DNA from 3 places in the Bacillus sp. EB106-04-04-XG123 genome. Region 2 is predicted to be linked to each of the others. Evidence: riboswitches for the same ligand, from Rfam matches in the RefSeq annotation. Region 2 holds a riboswitch; each other region holds the start of a gene.
The links. Region 2 has a riboswitch for thiamine pyrophosphate ahead of thiC (phosphomethylpyrimidine synthase ThiC). Riboswitches for the same ligand answer to the same signal wherever they lie in the genome.
Positions count from the first base shown of each region.

Region 1 (6,205 bases), on a different contig from region 2:
TGAATGATGTCATCCATCTCTTCACGTGGGACGGAACGATTCTCTAAGCTAAAGGCAATTTCTTCATTGACGCGGTGCATACAAAACTGAGAGTCTGGATCTTGAAACATGACGCCTGTATGTCTTTGTAACACCACTTCGCCCTGCATGTCAGCTTCCACATGCTCTGGAATGATTCCAGCCAGAACCGAAATGAGCGTGGATTTCCCGCTTCCGCTCGGTCCTAAAATAAGCACCTTTTCCCCTTTTTGAATCGTAAGAGAGATTTGATGCAAAACTGGCTTAGGCTGTTCATAAAAACGGACAGTCAGATCATTGCACGCGAGAAATGAATTCATGCTGTTCACCTTTATTTCGTTTTTCTTTCATGATGGCATATTGATTGAGTACACCAGTTTTGGATAGTGCCTCCACCACCACTTTCGCAAGGCATCCGCCAAGTATCATTCCACTAATGATTTGAGTCACAAGCGTCATAAGTAAAACTTGAGGCGTATAATATCCGAAGCCATTTGCCACGAGACTGTACGCCATCGCTCCGATAGCGGCAAAGGCACCAGACAGCATCAGTGTCCACATGCGGTATCGTTTATACCCAAAAAGAGCGAAGGCGATTTCTGCCCCAAGCCCTTGGCATACACCAATCAGCAGAGCTGAAAGTCCGAAGTGGCTGCCTGTCAATAATTCCACAGCCGCGGCAGCTGTTTCCGCAATCAGGGCAGCCCCCGGCTTTTGAATGATATACGCAACGATTGGACTGGCAATGACCCATATTCCAAACATGATATTGCCTCCTGCTGGGCCAACAAGTGCTGTAATCGGTAAGTAAAGTGTGGACCATCCTAAATAGATCACACCGCACGCAACGGATAAAATCACGGCAAGGACGACTTCTTTCATCTTCCATGTCATGATGTATGCACCTCCAGTTGAACTGGCCACTCTTCAACAGTAAAGGCCATTTCCCAAAACTTGTACTCGAGCTGGCAGCTTAAGATAAAATGCTGTTTCATTTTTTCCTTTTCCTTCTCACTTGCTGCTTCTGCCAATTGATCGAGCCGTTTGCAAAGCTCACCTGTGACAGAATCGGTTAACCCTCCATAAAACGTGATCCATTCATAAAACGGATGTGACAGGTCTGGCTGCACATCTGTGAGCATTCGTTTCCCTATTTCCCAATATGTCCAAGGACATGGAAGCAGGACAGCGATGATTTCACCAAGCGTACCTTCCTGTGCGACTTGCAGCATGTGATGAATATAGTGATGAGCACTCGGAGCCAAAGAAGCACCTTGGAGCTCATCATACGCTACTCCTGCCACTCGGCAAAGGTTTTGATGAGGGTGCGTTTCACTATCTAGTACAAACGCAATCTGCTGATGAAAAAACGCAATATCCTCTCTGTCTGTACATCTGCTGAGCGCTGCTGCATAAATTTTAATGAATGCTTGTAAGTATTCTGCATCCTGTTTGACATAATGAATGATCTGTTCCTTTTCCAGCTTTCCTGCTGCCAGGCCTCTAACGAACGGATGCTGATAAATGGCTTCAAATAACGGTTCTGCTTCTTTCCTTAATTGCGTAGAAAATGTCATAAAAAAAGCCTCCTCTTCTTCAGTTGAATAAATGAAAAAGCCACCCCAAATGGAGCGGCCTTCTTATCGATTCAATCATGAATAAGACAAGGTCCAGCTCCACTTCCCTCCGCTAGTACGAACTAGATCAGGTTCAAAGGGTCCAAGATTTTCTCTTGTCTCAGTCATACATGACTCCCCTAGTGGACTTTTGTCATTTAATTATCTTTACTCTACACATGTGGCGATTTGATGTCAACCGCCTTTCTTAATTCAACGTTCTGATTGTTGGCAGTTTCTCGATTCCTGCAGCATAGTAGAAATTCAACACACTGAAGAAATCAATTGGCTTTCCTGTTTTTAAATCTACAGCTAAAATATGATCACCGTAATTTGTCATATCATCAATATCTAAGCGTCTTGGTGTTGTCTTCCCAAGTGTATCAACAAAGCTACTATGGTAGTACTGCCCGCTAGCAAACGATGATTCATGATACATAAATAAAGTCTCCACATCTAAGTAGACGAGAATGGCCTCTGAGGAACTTGCGTATGGAGCAGAGTACGACACTGGTGCCGAAATACTTTTCACCTTCACACTGTCAACAGAATGAGTTCTCTGTTCATATTTTCCATCATATGAGAAGTAAAATACACGCTCCCATTTATAATCGGCGGTCTTAGATTGTTTGTTATACACTTTTGTACCATTTGCGAAAACATCCCCATTGGCATACGTAGCGACAAAGTATTGCAATGTTGATGACAGGGATTCAGCACCTGTGAAATTTGGTGGGTTTTTGGCATTTACCTGTAATGTATATGAGTCTCCAAAGTCTCCACCACTGGTAATACCAAACGCATAATCACCCGCTGGTAAATTGCTTAACGCAAGCAGACTGCCTGCCGGTTGAATAAGATCCGTTGGGTAGGCTTGTCCTGTTTCATAATCAACAACAAACAATTGAACGAAATAATCAGGGTTTGAAGAAGTAATCCGGCTGATGAGTGCCTGAGGTGAAGATGTGCTTAAAAACCATAAATCAACTGGGTCTTCCTCTGTTAAGACAGCCGATTGATTTATGGCTAGTCCATCAATGGAGCGAACGGCAGACGTGCGCATTTTGCCATCTTTAGCAGCTTTTCGTTTGATACTGATTCCTTTCTTCTTATTCACTTTAAATGATTTTTTCACTTGCTTCTGTTGGATAGCGGTTCCTTCATCCTGCTTCAAAAACGACTCTTGCACTTGCTGAATCGCTTTTTCTGTCAGGAGTGATTGTTTCCCACTTGATTTTGGTGCTTCTTCTGCTTTTAATGCTGGTGAAAACAAACCTGTTGCGATGAGTAAAACAGACAGTAAAGCTGCAGTGATTTTGACATAAAATGCTCTCACAGGAACATCCCCTTTTCCTCTTTTGGGTTTTTTACCCTGTGATAATTTTACCATTATTCCAATCATTGTTTTGGTCTTTTTTGGGACATTTTTATAACAAAAAAACCAGCCGCATGTAACGGCTGGTTTTTGATCGTTTTATGCAATAGTTTTAACAAACAAACGTGCTGTTTCTGCACTTGATCCTGGGTTTTGTCCAGTAATGATTTGTCCGTCAACGACAGCAAATGGCGCAAAGGCATCTCCTTTTTCAAACGCTGCCCCCTGCTCACGAAGTTTTGTTTCCAATAAAAATGGAACCTTTGGTGTCAGCTGCACGGCTTCCTCTTCTTCGTTGGTGAAGCCTGTGATTTTTTTGCCTTCGATAAATGATTTGCCATTTTCGTCCTTCACATCAACGAATGCTGAAACACCATGACAAACGGCTCCGATCGCACCATTTTTATCTGAAACCGCTAAGATCGCATCCGCTACCAATTGATTAGACGCAAAGTCGATCATAGGGCCGTGTCCCCCAGCAAAGAAAATGCCGTCATAATCAGCTGGATTCACATCTGTAAGCGCCTTTGTGTCTTGAAGTCGTTCATACACATCTTGATATTGCGCTGGAACACCTTCAGGAATTGAATTTTTGTCAATTGGTACAGTGCCACCTTGAATAGAGACAATTTGTACTTCTAGTTCATTTTCTTTAAAAATATGAAATGGCTCTGCTAACTCTTCTAGCCATAAGCCTGTTGGATGTCCATTCATTTCTGGGCTGCTTGTCGATACTAATAACACTTTCTTACTCATCTTGATCATCCTTTCGATTTATCCTGTGGTTATTTTATATTTTGCACAATTAAATATCAAGCAATATGACTTTGGGTCAGTTCTTTATGTTATACCCGATTTTCTAAAAAATATGGTATGACTCAAAATCTAATCAATATGTCACATTCTATTGGTAGGGAATTTCATGTAAAATTGTCATTGAGTGATATAATATGAGGAAAGATTGACAGATCTCTCGTGGCACATGAGGGGATTTTTAAAGGAGTGAAAAAGAGATGAAAACCTATTCGATTGTGATGATCATCATCACGCTCTGTATTATATTGGCCGTCTTTTTGATGAACCTAACAGGGGTCATGTACGGAAAAATCATTTTGGCCGTTGCTGTTGCCCTTTGTCTGACATCCATTATTCGTTTGATGGGACTTCGAAAAAGATAAAAGCCGCCCTTACTAGGGGCGGCTTTATTTAAGATTAGATCGCCAGCATCAGTGCAATTAATGCAAGAAGCGCTGGTACTCCTTGTTTGATGATAATTGATTTATTGGATGTTACACCGCCAAATACTGCTGCGATGATGACACAAAGAATGAAAAATAGCTGAATCATATATCCAACGGTATTCGATCCAAGAATGAGTCCCCAAATGAGTCCTGCTGCTAAAAACCCGTTATAAAGCCCCTGATTAGCAAACATCACTTTGACATTTGGATCTTTTTGCAAGTGTTCTGGCAGCTTAAAAGATCTCTTCGCCATCTTTGATTCCATAAAAAACATTTCTAATAACATGATGACAATGTGTTCTAATGCGACAATTCCTACTAAAATCATTGCTAAAATATTCAATTTAGTTAATTCCTTTCTGATAGACGGTCACGAATTTCTATTTTATCCGTGTATAAATCAAAGTCTTGTATTAATTCTAGCGCTTCTGTAAAGCGACTTTGTGGAATGTCTTTCATTTTTCTCACGCCGAATTCCTTTTTAATAAAAGCCATGATGGTATTGATATGAAGCTTACCATGACCATCATACTCCAAATGGCTGCAAAAAGTCTGCATCGTTCCTCGAATCACCTTTAATTGCTTGGCAGTGACATAACTCATTGGTAACGCTCATCCTTTCCTTTGTTTTAACAGCTAAAAGAATCATGGTTGAAAGAAAAACCTTCCAGGCTCTATTATATAATGGTTTCATTCGGATATCAAAATAAAAAAGAACAGACATTCGATTAAAAACCAAATCGTGTCCTTATTATCCTTTCCTCACATATCAAAAAGCCGGATTCAATAGTAGAATCCGGCTTTCTATTTAGTTACTTTTCGAAATTAACACCTTTCCAACAGAACGATCCTTACTTTGTCCAACGACTTTAAAGGATAATCCATAGTTCGGTACATCGCGTCCTGCATCTGGGTTGTTTGGATTCACATAGTTCTTTTTATCACTAAATGTACGAGTCGGGCGAATGTAGCGATCTTGCAAAGTTAAGCCCGTTGTTGCTGTATAATCGATATTCAGCTTTGTACTTGGATTCAAAGAGAATGCTGCATCATGTACTTGGAAGCCTGTGGCGGCAATGGAACCGTCACTCCATTTTAATACTTGCTGATCTGCATCTACTACGCCAAGGAAGCCGTTCCCCGGATGCTTTCCAACCCAGTTATCACTGTATGATTGATCGACTAACCACACGACCAAACCGTTATTATAGCTCATCAGACTTGCACCGCGTTTAATATGCTTTAAGCCTTTATCGACATCAGCATAAGAGCGCCACTCTAGTAAATAGTATTGTGCTGCATATTGTTTTCCATTAGATTTTGAGAATCCATTAAAGGTAAAAGTAGATGTATCCTCGGCATCATCTGACCATACGTTCGTTCCATCTGCTTTGACGTTCAGATCATCTACAAATAAACCTGGAAGTGAATAGCCTGCATCGGTTGTGTAACGGAATTGCAGGTCGATTTTCTTCCCTGCATAAGCAGACAGGTCAAAGGATGCATCTACCCATCCGTCTGATTTTCCATCGATGCCATTGCCTTCGTTTGCACCTGCTTCATTTCGATCATTCGTGATGTTACCCGCGATGGTCTTCCATTGATCAGTCCCTGTTTCACGCACTTCGACATACGCATAATCATAATCTTCTTCAATATCGTACCATGCTTTAAATGTCAGCTCTGCTTTGCTTCCTTTTGATAAATCAATACCTGTTGTCGTCATGGTTGCATTCAAATTGTCACCCGTTCCGCTGAAGTACGAATATTTTCCTTGAGCAGGTGTCGTGACGACAATCTCTTTATCTGGTAAATCGACTCGAACGGCATCATGGTTCGTTCCTTTTGTTGCTGCTTCATCAATTAAGACGGTTTTGCTTTTCTTTAATGTTTTACCATCGATGGTTTGTCCAGAAAGCCAGTTACCCCCATGCAGATTTTGAAGCATTTCTTTC
Region 1 covers NZ_JBYTDZ010000002.1:779,537-785,741, forward strand. The annotation lists gene AC3WTB_RS09380 (ABC transporter ATP-binding protein) at 1-338, opposite strand, end outside; gene AC3WTB_RS09385 (ECF transporter S component) at 313-912, opposite strand; gene tenA (thiaminase II) at 909-1,595, opposite strand; TPP riboswitch at 1,683-1,786, opposite strand; gene AC3WTB_RS09395 (hypothetical protein) at 1,843-2,970, opposite strand; gene AC3WTB_RS09400 (type 1 glutamine amidotransferase domain-containing protein) at 3,109-3,765, opposite strand; gene AC3WTB_RS09405 (hypothetical protein) at 4,023-4,187, shown strand; gene AC3WTB_RS09410 (DUF1304 domain-containing protein) at 4,222-4,593, opposite strand; gene AC3WTB_RS09415 (ORF6C domain-containing protein) at 4,599-4,853, opposite strand; gene AC3WTB_RS09420 (immune inhibitor A domain-containing protein) at 5,059-6,205, opposite strand, start outside.
Region 1: it holds a riboswitch for thiamine pyrophosphate, as region 2 does, so the genes downstream of both, tenA (thiaminase II) here and thiC (phosphomethylpyrimidine synthase ThiC) in region 2, are expected to answer to the same signal.

Region 2 (6,205 bases):
ATCATTATGAGAAAAAAGATCACGTTCACGAGAAAAAAGATCACAAAGATCATTTTCATCATGAGAATAAAGACCATAAAGATAACAAGGGTCATTTCCATCATGAAAATAAGGAACATAAAGATCACAAGGACCATTTTCATCATGAAAATAAAGGTCATTTAAAAGATGAAGTGGCAAAGGGATATGACCCGTTTATTCATATTCCGCATCAAAAAGAGGAGGGAAAAGACATGGAGCATGGCAATTACCCAAACCTTCCTAACTTCCCGCAAATGCCAAATGTGGGAGGGGCAGCGGTAGGAGGAGCGGCTGAAAATAACGAGCATCATCACCAGCATCATCATCATGAACCATATGATCCTTATTTTGGCTATGGTCATGGTCATTACATGCCAGCGATGTATCCATATCCGCAGCAAATGGTGCCGGCATCGCCAATTTTACCGGGATCAGGCCTATGTTATCCTATCCAGCCATATTATCACCATCATATGATGCCATATCCATACCCGGCTCATCCATATTATCCTGCGTATCAAGCGCCTGCTTACTACGGGGAAAATCATGAGCACCATGCAAACGACGGACATCACTGGCCTCACCATATGCATTCAAACGCCAATGCAAATGCTAACGTAAATCAAGGCTTTTATCCAAACGTCTCAAATGCCGCATACGGCAAGGAAGACTGCGGATGTGATGATGGCATGAAGCATCATCAGCCTTGGCCAGGACATTATCCGAATCCTGTTCCTTATGGCCAAATGGGAGCTTATCCAGCTCAGCCATATATGCAGCCATATCCAGGTCAATCCGTATTTGCAAGGCCGGAGGAGGAAGAAGAGGATTAATGACAGAAGGAACGATCTCAATCGTTCCTTTCAGCGTGTAGACAAACCCTCGCATTCGTTGTCAGGTCTGCGCTCCGGTGCTCACGAATGTCAAATTCGCTCCGCTCCTGTGCTCGTCCTTCCTAGAATGCATAGGTTTTCTATCACGCTGAAAAGAAGACAAAAGGTTAAAATCAAGAACATTTTAGCCTTTTGTCACCATACCAGAAGGAACGATCTCAATCGTTCCTTTTTTTGTTTATAACTGACAGCTTGATTTTCTTCCTAACTGTACATGCTAAAACAGAGCCTGTTTCGCGCTCATGAGATTGAATTTGTACAGGGGGTTTTTCGTTTGAAACAAAAATGGCAAAAAACAATCGCATTAGTGCTTCTTCCTATTGGGTTAACAGCATGTGGTACAAATGACAATGCAGGTGTAGATACAAGGCATAATCAATCAGGTCAGCCGGTCGGATATCATTCGAATAACCGTGCAGATGACAATAACCAAGATCATCAAGGACCAGTTTCTGAACTCATGGAAGGGATGAACGGTGGGAATACAACGAATGTTGATTATCGCACCCGTCCTCAAGCCGATGATCGAATGCCTCTTGCAGGTGGAGATGGACGCTACAGTCATGGAGATATGAACTATCATAACCAAATGTCGTTCTCAGGCTACGATAAACAAGAGAACATCCAGCGTTCAAGAAAAATTGCCAACCGCGTCAATAAAATGAATCACGTGGCAGACTCTCAAGTCATGGTGACGGATGAGAATGTGTATATTGCCATTAAATCAGATGGCCGCCTGACGTCAGAAGGCGTATCACAAGTAGAAGAAGCAGCGACTCGTTATGCAGATGGAAGAGCAGTCCAAGTCATGAAAGATGAAGGTGCATTCACACGCTTTAGAGATATGAGAAGAACGCAATTTGAAACAGGACAAACAGGCATGACCCGATAGTTTGACACAAAAAGGCTAAAGTTCATCACGAACTTTAGCCTTTTCTTAAAAATAAACCTTGATGCCTATATAAAATTCGTAAAAGAAATAACAGCCAAACCCTAATAATAAAATACCAGCAATAATGGATGTCCACTTGATCATCGTCCGATTCATCACTTTTCTTGTTAAGGATACAAGTGTGAGTAGACCAATGTCATGAAGGAGAATCCCTGCCAAAATACCGCCGGCAGCCAGCATAAATTCAGATGAATCTGTTTTTGTATAAGCATCCGCAAGTACAGCACCAAAAACAGAAACCCAGAACACAAGATTTCCAGGAGATACCGCCACGAGCAAGCCGTTTCGATATGTTTTCGCGAATGATTTATTGACCTTTTCTCCTGCTAAATGAATATCTTGATCCGCATTTTTAATGGAATCATATGCAAGAATCATTAAAAATACAGCTCCAATCAGCCAGAGCGGGATTTGAACAAACGGCAAAGATAAAAACTGAGCAAATCCAGCATATAAAGCCAAGATGAGTAATAAGTCTATGGTCATACCGCCTGCTCCGACAGTTAAACCATGAAAAAATCCGTTTTTCAGTCCCTGTTTTGTCATTTCAACCGTGATTGCTCCAACAGGCAGAGCAATTGAGAATCCTACGACGATAAATGTGAGAAATGTTTGCAATCGACTAGAACTTCCTTTGAATATATTGTATAAAAATTCTCCGTTTAGATTAATTATACATAATAGGAGAAAAGGATCAATGATTATTTCAGATTTAATTGAAATGAGTGAGATAGATGATGTATAGAAGACTGTATATCAACATGATCCATAATGCTTGTAGGGGAAAGGAACTATTTTCCTGAATCTTCTTTTCTTCATGATTTCTCTATGCTACACTGATGTGGAAATCAATAAAAGTGACTAGGGGTGCCCGCAAAATGGGCTGAGAGAGAAGTTTAGCTTCTTAACCCTTTGGACCTGATCTGGCTCGTACCAGCGTGGGGAAGTTGAAGATGATGCATGTATCATATCAATAATATGCATGTTTATTTCTGACGACGAAACCAGGTTCTTTAAATAGAGCCTGGTTTTTTGCTGGTGCTGATTCCATCCTGTCCGGTGACAAGAAGAAAAGGAGAGAACAGCAAATGAAAGAAAAGAAAAGTGTCCCATCCAATCAATCATTGTTATCCAGCTTTGACGGCAGCCATAAGGTGTATGAGAAAGGATCAAGACCCGATATCTTAGTGCCAAAAAGAGAGATCACGCTCTCACATACTGTGACAGAGGCGGGCAACATAAAAAATGAAGCAGTCCGTGTATACGATACGAGTGGACCGTACACCGATGAGAACGTTCATATTGACGTCACAAAGGGGTTAAAGCGTCTTAGGGCAACATGGATTGAAGAAAGAGGAGATACAGAAAACTATGAAGGGCGTCATGTAAGACCGGAGGATAATGGATACCGTTCAAAGGGGAATGAATCTATTCATTCTATCCAGACTGATTTTCATCATATGCCACTCCGCGCGAAACAAGGAGCGCGCGTGACGCAAATGCATTATGCCAAAAAAGGCATCATTACGCCTGAAATGGAGTTTATCGCAATAAGAGAAGAGCTAAGCCCTGAGTTCGTTAGAGAGGAAGTAGCGAGCGGAAGAGCCGTCATTCCTTCAAATATTAACCATCCAGAAAGTGAACCAATGATTATCGGAAGAAATTTTCATGTCAAAATCAATGCGAATATTGGCAATTCAGCTGTCACGTCATCCATTGATGAAGAGGTTGAAAAAATGACATGGGCGATCAGATGGGGGGCAGATACAATGATGGATCTGTCTACTGGAAAGGATATTCATACAACGAGAGAATGGATCATCCGGAATTGCCCAGTCCCAGTAGGAACCGTTCCCATCTATCAGGCCCTTGAAAAAGTGAATGGAGTCGCAGAAGATTTGACGTGGGATGTGTACAGGGACACATTAATTGAACAAGCGGAGCAAGGTGTAGACTATTTCACGATTCATGCTGGCGTACTGTTAAGATATATTCCGCTCACTGTCGATCGGGTGACTGGAATTGTTTCAAGAGGCGGTGCAATTATGGCAAGATGGTGTCTTGCTCATCATCAAGAGAATTTCCTCTACACTCACTTCGAAGACATTTGTGAAATTATGAAAAAATATGATATCGCCTTTTCACTTGGAGATGGACTTAGACCAGGCTCGATTGCTGATGCCAATGATGAGGCGCAGTTTGCAGAGCTGGAAACGTTAGGTGAGTTAACAGAGATTGCTTGGAAACATGATGTGCAGGTAATGATTGAAGGGCCCGGACATGTCCCAATGGATAAAATCAAAGAGAATGTGGACAAGCAAATGGACATTTGCAAGGAAGCACCATTTTATACGTTAGGGCCTCTTACAACAGATATCGCACCTGGGTATGATCACATTACATCCGCGATCGGTGCGGCCATGATCGGCTGGTACGGAACAGCAATGCTGTGCTATGTAACGCCAAAAGAGCATTTAGGTCTGCCGAACAAAGAAGATGTGAGAGAAGGCGTGATCGCCTATAAAATTGCTGCACATGCTGCTGATCTAGCAAAAGGACATCCTGCGGCTCAAAAGCGCGATGATGCTTTATCGAAAGCGAGGTTTGAATTTAGGTGGCGGGACCAATTCAACCTGTCACTTGATCCAGAAAGAGCCTTGGCGTTCCATGATGAAACATTGCCTGCCGAAGGCGCTAAAACCGCTCACTTTTGCTCGATGTGCGGACCGAAGTTTTGCAGTATGAAAATTTCTCATGATATCCGCAATCAATCTGAAGAAGTGAAAAGAGAGATGGAAAAGAAGGCGAAGGAGTTTGTCAGTCAAGGAAGTCAAATTTATCATCCATAAAAAAAGAACCTCGCACGATGCTGTGCGGGGTCTTATCAAACCGCTGAAAAGGCTTTTCTTAAAAGGTGAAAAAATGGCTTTGTTGCATATGCCATCATGTCCACACTCGGAATGAGAGCATCTGTTAAATGAAAAAAGACTGTTTTTCTTTCTGGAGATGTTCGTTTCTCTTTCTGCTTCATCAAGGGCAGCCTCCTTTTTCACTAATATACTTCTTTGCAGATATGAGAGATAGATATGTTGTGTGAATTTAAACAAAATTTAAACTTCTTGGGTTTGAATGGAAAGAAGGAGGGGAAACGAGTTGAATAGAGAATGAATGAAAAGAGCTGATCTATTTGACCAGCGAACAAGAAGAGTGGAAGGTGATCTTATGATGAAAGTATTTAAGGTAACATTTCATATGAACAATGGGGAAGTGCTTGATTTCGAGCTCAAACGTCCAGCTACCTATGATGTGTATAAAAAAATTGAAGAAGCCAATCATTGGTTTAAGCTGAATAATGAAATCATTAATCTATTAAACGTCAATAGTATCCATGTAGAAACAGAATAACAGCAAAAAGCCGCTCAGATAGAGCGGCTTTCGTTATGCAGAAAAATCATTTCGATTATTAAGCTGCCCGCGGGACAGCCAGTTCTTTTTATACAAATAAGCAATCACTTCAAGCCACAGACGCGGTGCTTTTTTAGGGAAAAAAGGTTTTTGGTAATAAGCATAAGCGGCTTTTAAATCATCCCATTGATGACATGCTTTCGTTTGTGTGAATCTGGCAACGTCAATGACTCTGATCCGTCCTTCTTTTGTTAAGATCAGATTGCGCAGATGGATATCAGAAGGATTCAATCCTTTCTCGCGCGCTTCCTCCAGCGCATCATCGACTTGATTGATCATTTGTTTTTTAATAGGAATTCCTTTTGTAAGGCATTCATAGAATGTGTAGCCTTTAATATATTCCATTAAAATATACTGATCCCCAGACTCATAAATCTCAGGGTAGTAAGACGAACCAGAAAGTTTTTCGTAAATGGCAGCCTCTTTGCGGGCAATATGCTGATAAGAAGGGAAAAAGACTTTTAGTGCCATTTTCTTGCCGTCTTTTTTATATAAAAAGACATAGGCACTTCTTCCTTTGCCGCACAGTTCAAGCTCTGCTGGTTTATAGGCAAGCTTATGAAAACGTTTCTCTTCATGATACTGAATCGATTCGGCTAATCTTTTGACATCTGACATTGACTTCACCTTCTTTGGTTTCAGTTTATGCGGCTGAAAAACGAATGATGAAAAAACGTGTCACCCGATAAAGCAATGGATTGTATAAAACATAACATTTACGAATGAAGGATACAATGAAAGACTCTTACCATACATTTGAATCATCGATGTGGTTAATGTTTAGAAAAATGGGTCAAACTACATATGTCATGCATCGATCTCATGTTCTAAAGAGGTGTAAATAGTGAAAGTGAAGATGAAATGTTTCGTTACA
Region 2 covers NZ_JBYTDZ010000005.1:306,268-312,472, forward strand. The annotation lists gene safA (SafA/ExsA family spore coat assembly protein) at 1-854, shown strand, start outside; gene AC3WTB_RS16520 (YhcN/YlaJ family sporulation lipoprotein) at 1,189-1,806, shown strand; gene AC3WTB_RS16525 (LysE family transporter) at 1,852-2,484, opposite strand; TPP riboswitch at 2,720-2,828, shown strand; gene thiC (phosphomethylpyrimidine synthase ThiC) at 2,955-4,715, shown strand; gene AC3WTB_RS16535 (hypothetical protein) at 4,751-4,897, opposite strand; gene AC3WTB_RS16540 (hypothetical protein) at 5,089-5,271, shown strand; gene AC3WTB_RS16545 (serine/threonine protein kinase) at 5,305-5,949, opposite strand; gene AC3WTB_RS16550 (intercompartmental signaling factor BofC) at 6,188-6,205, shown strand, end outside.

Region 3 (6,205 bases), on a different contig from region 2:
AAGCTGAGACGCCTTTTGAATCACAGTTTCCACTCCGCCAAGCGTTGGAACAGCCTGCCACTCGTTTGGCTTCATCGTTGCACCGATAACAAGCTTTCCGCTATCTCGCTGAACGATATAACAATGATCATGATAAATGGTGTGTGCGAGCGCTGGACCGTTATTCCATACAGACACACATTCTCCTTTTACTGGATAAAGAGAATGCGATAATCCGAGCTCTTCAAAAAAACGGCCAGACCATACACCACTTGCAACTGTCAGGTCATCACATGTGAATGTGCCCTTCGTTGTTCTGACAGTTAACACTTCTTTGTCCCGCTTCACTTCGATCACAGGTGTACACTCTTTCACATCTGCTCCGTACCGGACCGCCGCCTGCCACAAAGCCCTGCATACAGCGTAAGGCTCCACATGCACATCCTCTTCAATCAAACCTGCTCCCAGCATGTGATCTGTTACTTGAGGCATGCATTTTTTTACGCTGCTTGCGTCAAGCCACTTAAATGTAGACAAATGCTGCATCCGGCAAAGGGCCTGCTTCTCTTCTTCAGTAAAGGCGACCTTCATAATGCCGCCTGCTGAAGTCCGAATATCAATGCCTGATTCATGCAAAAGATCGACCTTTAATTTTTCGTATAATGCCTGGCTTGCTCTGCCTGCCTGAAAGAAAATATCCTCATGCCCCTCTCCTTCAGCATGTGCACCGAGCATCCCGGCAGCCGCACTTGTCGTTTGCTTCCCTATCTCATTCGCTTCAAATAAGACCACCTGTTTTCCTGCTTTTGCAAGGTGATAGGCGATTGACATCCCTATGATTCCACCACCAATGATTGCAACGTCATAATGCTTTTTCATAAGGATTCTCCTTTACCTTTTCAGAAAATGCTTGTGCCATCATACGCGGCTGATGATGAGTAAATATCCCAGACATGACAGCGATTCCTTTCACATGAGCATGTTTCAATTCTGGAACTCGTTCTGGGGTCATCCCGCCGATGGCCACCACTGGAATTGTTAGTGCAGAAGTCAGTTCTTTCACAAGCTGTACACCTCTTGCCTGGAGTCCTGGTTTACAAGAGGTGTCATATACGTGCCCAAACATGACATACTCTGCTCCATTTTTCTCTGCTGCTTTCGCTTCTTCTATCGAATGGACGGACACCCCTGCATGAAGGTGAGGGAATTTTCTTCGCAGCTCCTTCGGCGAAAAGCTATGGCCCGGAAGATGCACCCTGTGAATATTGGTTAGCAGCGCCACGTCTACTCGGTCATTGATCACGAGCTTTTCTTTCGGTACACCTTCTAAAAGGAGATTCTTCACGAGATCAACAAGCTCACCTGCTGTTTTAGACCGTTCCCGAATATGAATAAAATCCACTTCAGACGCAATGGCTTTTATTTGTTTGATCAGTTCACCCGCAGGAAGCGAATCATTTGTCACTGCGTGGAGTTCCATTTGCACCAACCCCATCTAAGCATGCTGTTTGCCACAATTCTTTTTGATACGCCATCTCCCAAAAGTGATATTCGTAATAGCTTGAAATCACAAAATTTTCTTTCATATTGGCGCGTACATGTTCTGGTGCTTTTTCTGCTAGTTCATCAAAGCGGTTCACCTGTTCGAAAACGAGTTCCTTAAACCAATCGCCTCCATATGTCAAAATCCATTCTTGGTAAATTGGATGGTCAGGTGTTGTTTGTTTCAGCTTTTCACCTACCTCATAATAGAGCCAGTAACACGGTAATAACGCGGCTAAAATCTCTTCAAACCGTCCGCTTTTTACAGACCGGTACATATGAGAGGTATACGCATAAGCAGTCGGGGAAGGCTTAAAGTTCTCAATGGCTTCATCAGAAATTTGCAGAAGCTCTGTAAATTTCCTATGCAGGGACAGCTCTGCTTCATACGTGCCCTGGGCATGATACGCCATTCTGCCCGTCGTATGTAAGTCCTCACTAATCGCCGCTCCATATGCCTGCACCTTTGCAAAATGAGTTAAATAATACGAATCCTGCATCACGTAATAAGTGAAACGATCGAGTGAAAGTGTGCCATCCCCAATCCCTTTGACAAAAGGATGCGTAAAGCTTCCATTCCACCATGTTGCTGCAGCCTCTTTACATTCTGTTGAAAACGTCATGTTCCTCTCCTCCTGTTTTTCCATATAAAAAAGCCACTTTCCGCGTGGAAAGTGGCTTGGAATTTGTAAAAAGCATAGTCAAAAACCGCACCACTTCCCTACGCAGGTATGAACCTGTTCAGGTAATGAGGGTCTAAAAGTCGACACTTTTATCTCAGCCCTTTTAAAGGACTCCCCTAGTGGATCAAATATATGATGTTGTACCTCTATCTTAATCAGGAATTGTTCATTGGTCAAGCGTTCATTGTCATTCTAATTGCGCTCTTAGTCCTGCCACATACTCCCTGGAGCCCGATACAAGCACACGGTCGCCGCTTCTAAGTGTCGTATCTCCATGCGGTACTAAGCTGTCTACTCCTCTGAAAATACGGACAAATACCAAGTCACCGGTGAAAGGAAATTCTCTCAGCATGACATTATGATAACGATGATTGTTCATTTGAATTTGATACAAAGAAGAATCCTCATTTGTTAGCAATCGAATCGCATCAGGTGCTTCAATCAAAGCTCTTAGCACCGTTTTAGATGAAAGGAAAGTAGAAAACGTATCAATGCCCGCTTCCTTCAATGTCAGCTCTGCCTCAGCTTTGTTGACACTTGCAATGACTTGTTTTGAACCTTCTTCTTTTGCAAATAAAGCAATTTCCTTATTTTTTGTCTCACTGCCTGTTGCGACGACAAGGACATCCTCTTGGCCGACGCCAGCCTTTCTCAGCGTCTCATCGTCGTATTGTTCAATTGATTCGACTTCAAAGATAGAGTCTGCCAGCAGTGCTTCCTTATTTTCTTGAAACACATGCAAAATCCGAATGTCATATTCATCCTGATGCAAATCAAGTGTGACAGGTAAGGTCAGCTGATTTGCACCAATAAAGGTCACACGCTTCTTATGGCTCGCCGCTTGTTCTTTTTTAAAGAGCGCTTTAAACCAAACAGGTGTTAAAATACTCGTTAGCACAGCAACTAAAATCAGCGCTCCAGACATTTTATGATCAATGACACCGAGCCGCTCACCAATCGTCGCAGCTGCAATGACGAGAGATAACGTTGAAGTTAATAAAAAGCCGGAGCCGATGACCTTATTCATGTCATACCATTTTTTCAAATAAAGAATTGGGATGAGCTTACTGATAAGCAACGCAATAAACAGCAGCGGAATCATGATCATAATCGTCGGATCCTTAAACAGTGCCCATATATTCAGATCCACTCCGACCATCACAAAAAAGATCGGGATTAAAAATCCGTAGCCAAATGAATCCAGCTGCTGAACGAGCTCTTTATTTGGCGAAAGAAGGGACACAAGTACGCCAGCTAAAAACGCCCCAAGAATATTTTCAGCCCCGAGTGATTCAGATAAGGCAACTAAGACTATAATGAGAGTAAAGATTGCCCTTGTCCCAATTTGCACGGTTCCTTTTGACATCGACTGAAAAATTGACTTTGTCTTAAATACGCGGCCAAATAAATAAAGAAGAATGCCTGCAGCAAATAATAAGAGCAGAAGCCACATGTTCCCTGTTCCATCTCCATAAATGGAGGAAAACACAGCAAGTAAAATCATCGTGACCAAATCAGCAATGACAGCTACAAGCAGAATGATTTGACCGATATTCGTCTGCATCAACTTTTCCTCTTTTAAGGTTGGAACCACTACGCCTAATGAGATGGTAGAGATAATGAGCGTCATTAAAAAGGCATTTTGGATAAACCCTGCGAGTACAAACGCATAGGACAGGATAAAAGAAATACAAAATACCCCAAGAAAAATAATGGTGGCTGCTTTAAATGTATTTGGTTCTTTTAAACCATTTGGAAGTTCTCGTGCTTTCTTCTTTGACTCAAAAGAAGAAAAATCTATTTCAAGTCCACTTAAAAACATCAGAAAAATAAAACCGAGCATGGATAATGTATCTAACCACGCATCATGTTCGACAACCAGTTGAAGACCGCTTTTCCCAATGATGAGCCCCATGATGATTTCAGCTACAACGACCGGGATGGTCAGCTTAAATCGGTGCAATAAAATAGGGGTGAAAAAGGCGACAATAATAACGACAACGAGTGATGAAACAGATGTATGCTCCATTGGCTAAAGCCTCCTAACATTCATGTTTAATTTTATAAGTCTTACGTTAAAGCATTGATTCTAACAATTGCCTAAATGAAATGAAAGCCATTCGTTATATTTTCTAAAATTCAAACTTCTTTATATCCGACGAATGGATGAAAAAAATCAGGAGGAAACCTTATGAAATTCGATATCATTGGCGATATCCACGGCTGCTACGAAGAGCTGCTTACCCTCATACACAAACTAGGATACGAACTCAAACATGGATTACCCGTCCATCCTGATAAGAGAACGCTGGCCCTTGTTGGTGATTTAACAGATCGAGGGCCTCAGTCAGTAGACGTCATGCGATTTGTCATTCATGCCTATTCACACGGCGCAATCCGCTATGTACCTGGCAACCATTGCTTTAAGCTTTATCGCTATTTAAAAGGAAATCCCGTCAAATTGCTTCATGGCATCGAAACGACAGTGAACGAAATAAAAAAACTGCCAATTCATGAACAAAACAAATTGTCACATGAATTTAAGCAGTTATTCGAGAAGGCTCCGCTTTATGATGTACTCATTCCTGATGAGCTGATCATTGCACACGCAGCGATGAAGGAAAAGGATATTGGAAAAAAGCCGAATAAACAGATGCGGTCCTATTTATTATTTGGTGCCGTCACAGGAGAAACATGGCCAGATGGACGGCCTGTTCGCAAGGACTGGGCAAAAGAATATCACGGAAAACCGTGGATTGTGTACGGCCATACACCTGTGAAAGAGCCTAGATTCGTTGGCAGAACCGTCAATATTGATACAGGCTGCGTATTTGGCAACAAACTGTCTGCCCTCACATACCCTGAGCTTAAAACGGTCTCCGTTCCCTCATCTATGCCTTATGACGAGTCAAGATTTCAGCATTTCACATTATAAAAAAACCCGGCCCTGCGCTGCAGGTGACCGGATTTCTCTATTTAAAAAAGCAAGGATTTCATATCGTCAGGAAGCGGAGCTGAAAATGTCATTTGCTCACCTGTCATCGGATGAGGAAACACAAGGGTTTCACTATGCAGTGCCTGCCTGTCTATTCGCTCGGCCCTTCCGCCATACAGCGTATCTCCGATGAGCGGATGCCCAAGAAATTGCATATGCACACGAATTTGATGTGTTCTCCCGGTTTCAAGCGAGAGAGACACATCCGACATATTTAACTCAGCGATTACCGCTCGCAAGGTATAATGCGTCACTGCCTCCTGCCCAGTATCATCAACCATCCGCTCGATGATACTATCCCCTTTTCGGGCAATTTTTGCAGCGATGGTTCCATGTTTTTCTGTGATCATGCCATGTGTAAACGCTCTGTATGTTCGCTTAACCGCTCCACTCTTTTGCGCCTTAGATAAAAGGCTATGGGCAAAGCGATGCTTCGCCACAAGCATAACGCCAGATGTATCACGATCAAGACGGTTCACTAAATGAACCGTATGCCGAACAGACTGCTTTGCATAATGGTGCAGTAATCCATTCGCAATACTGTGCTCGGGGTGCTCCCGAGAAGGGATCGAAGGAATATACGGCCTTTTATTCAGCACAAGGACATGCTCGTCCTCAAATATAATATCAAGCGGAATCGGTGCAGGCTTCAGCCCTTCACTCACTTTTTCCTCGGGAAATAAAATGGTGAGCCTGTCCCCTTCATGCAGCTCATATCTCACGGTAACATGCTCTCCATTAATGAGGAGGTCACCGCCATCAAACTTAATATCCGTCAACATTCTTTTCGAAATACCAAGATCAATTAAATATTCCTTTAAAAGCAGCCCTTCTTCTTTGGCTGTCATGGTTTTGTTTAACGTAAAGTATTCCAGCGAGAACAACCTCTTTCTTATTCTCCTTTTCCGATAAAGGAATCTTGCACCCTTTTCCAAAACGGAAACGGTCTAAATCTAGCAAAACGGACATTCTCATCTGCCACCCGGCATTGAATGGATTTGACGTC
Region 3 covers NZ_JBYTDZ010000001.1:705,137-711,341, forward strand. The annotation lists gene thiO (glycine oxidase ThiO) at 1-858, opposite strand, end outside; gene tenI (thiazole tautomerase TenI) at 842-1,459, opposite strand; gene tenA (thiaminase II) at 1,434-2,144, opposite strand; TPP riboswitch at 2,223-2,332, opposite strand; gene AC3WTB_RS03680 (monovalent cation:proton antiporter family protein) at 2,392-4,233, opposite strand; gene prpE (bis(5'-nucleosyl)-tetraphosphatase PrpE) at 4,396-5,139, shown strand; gene AC3WTB_RS03690 (RluA family pseudouridine synthase) at 5,181-6,074, opposite strand; gene AC3WTB_RS03695 (NAD kinase) at 6,092-6,205, opposite strand, start outside.
Region 3: it holds a riboswitch for thiamine pyrophosphate, as region 2 does, so the genes downstream of both, tenA (thiaminase II) here and thiC (phosphomethylpyrimidine synthase ThiC) in region 2, are expected to answer to the same signal.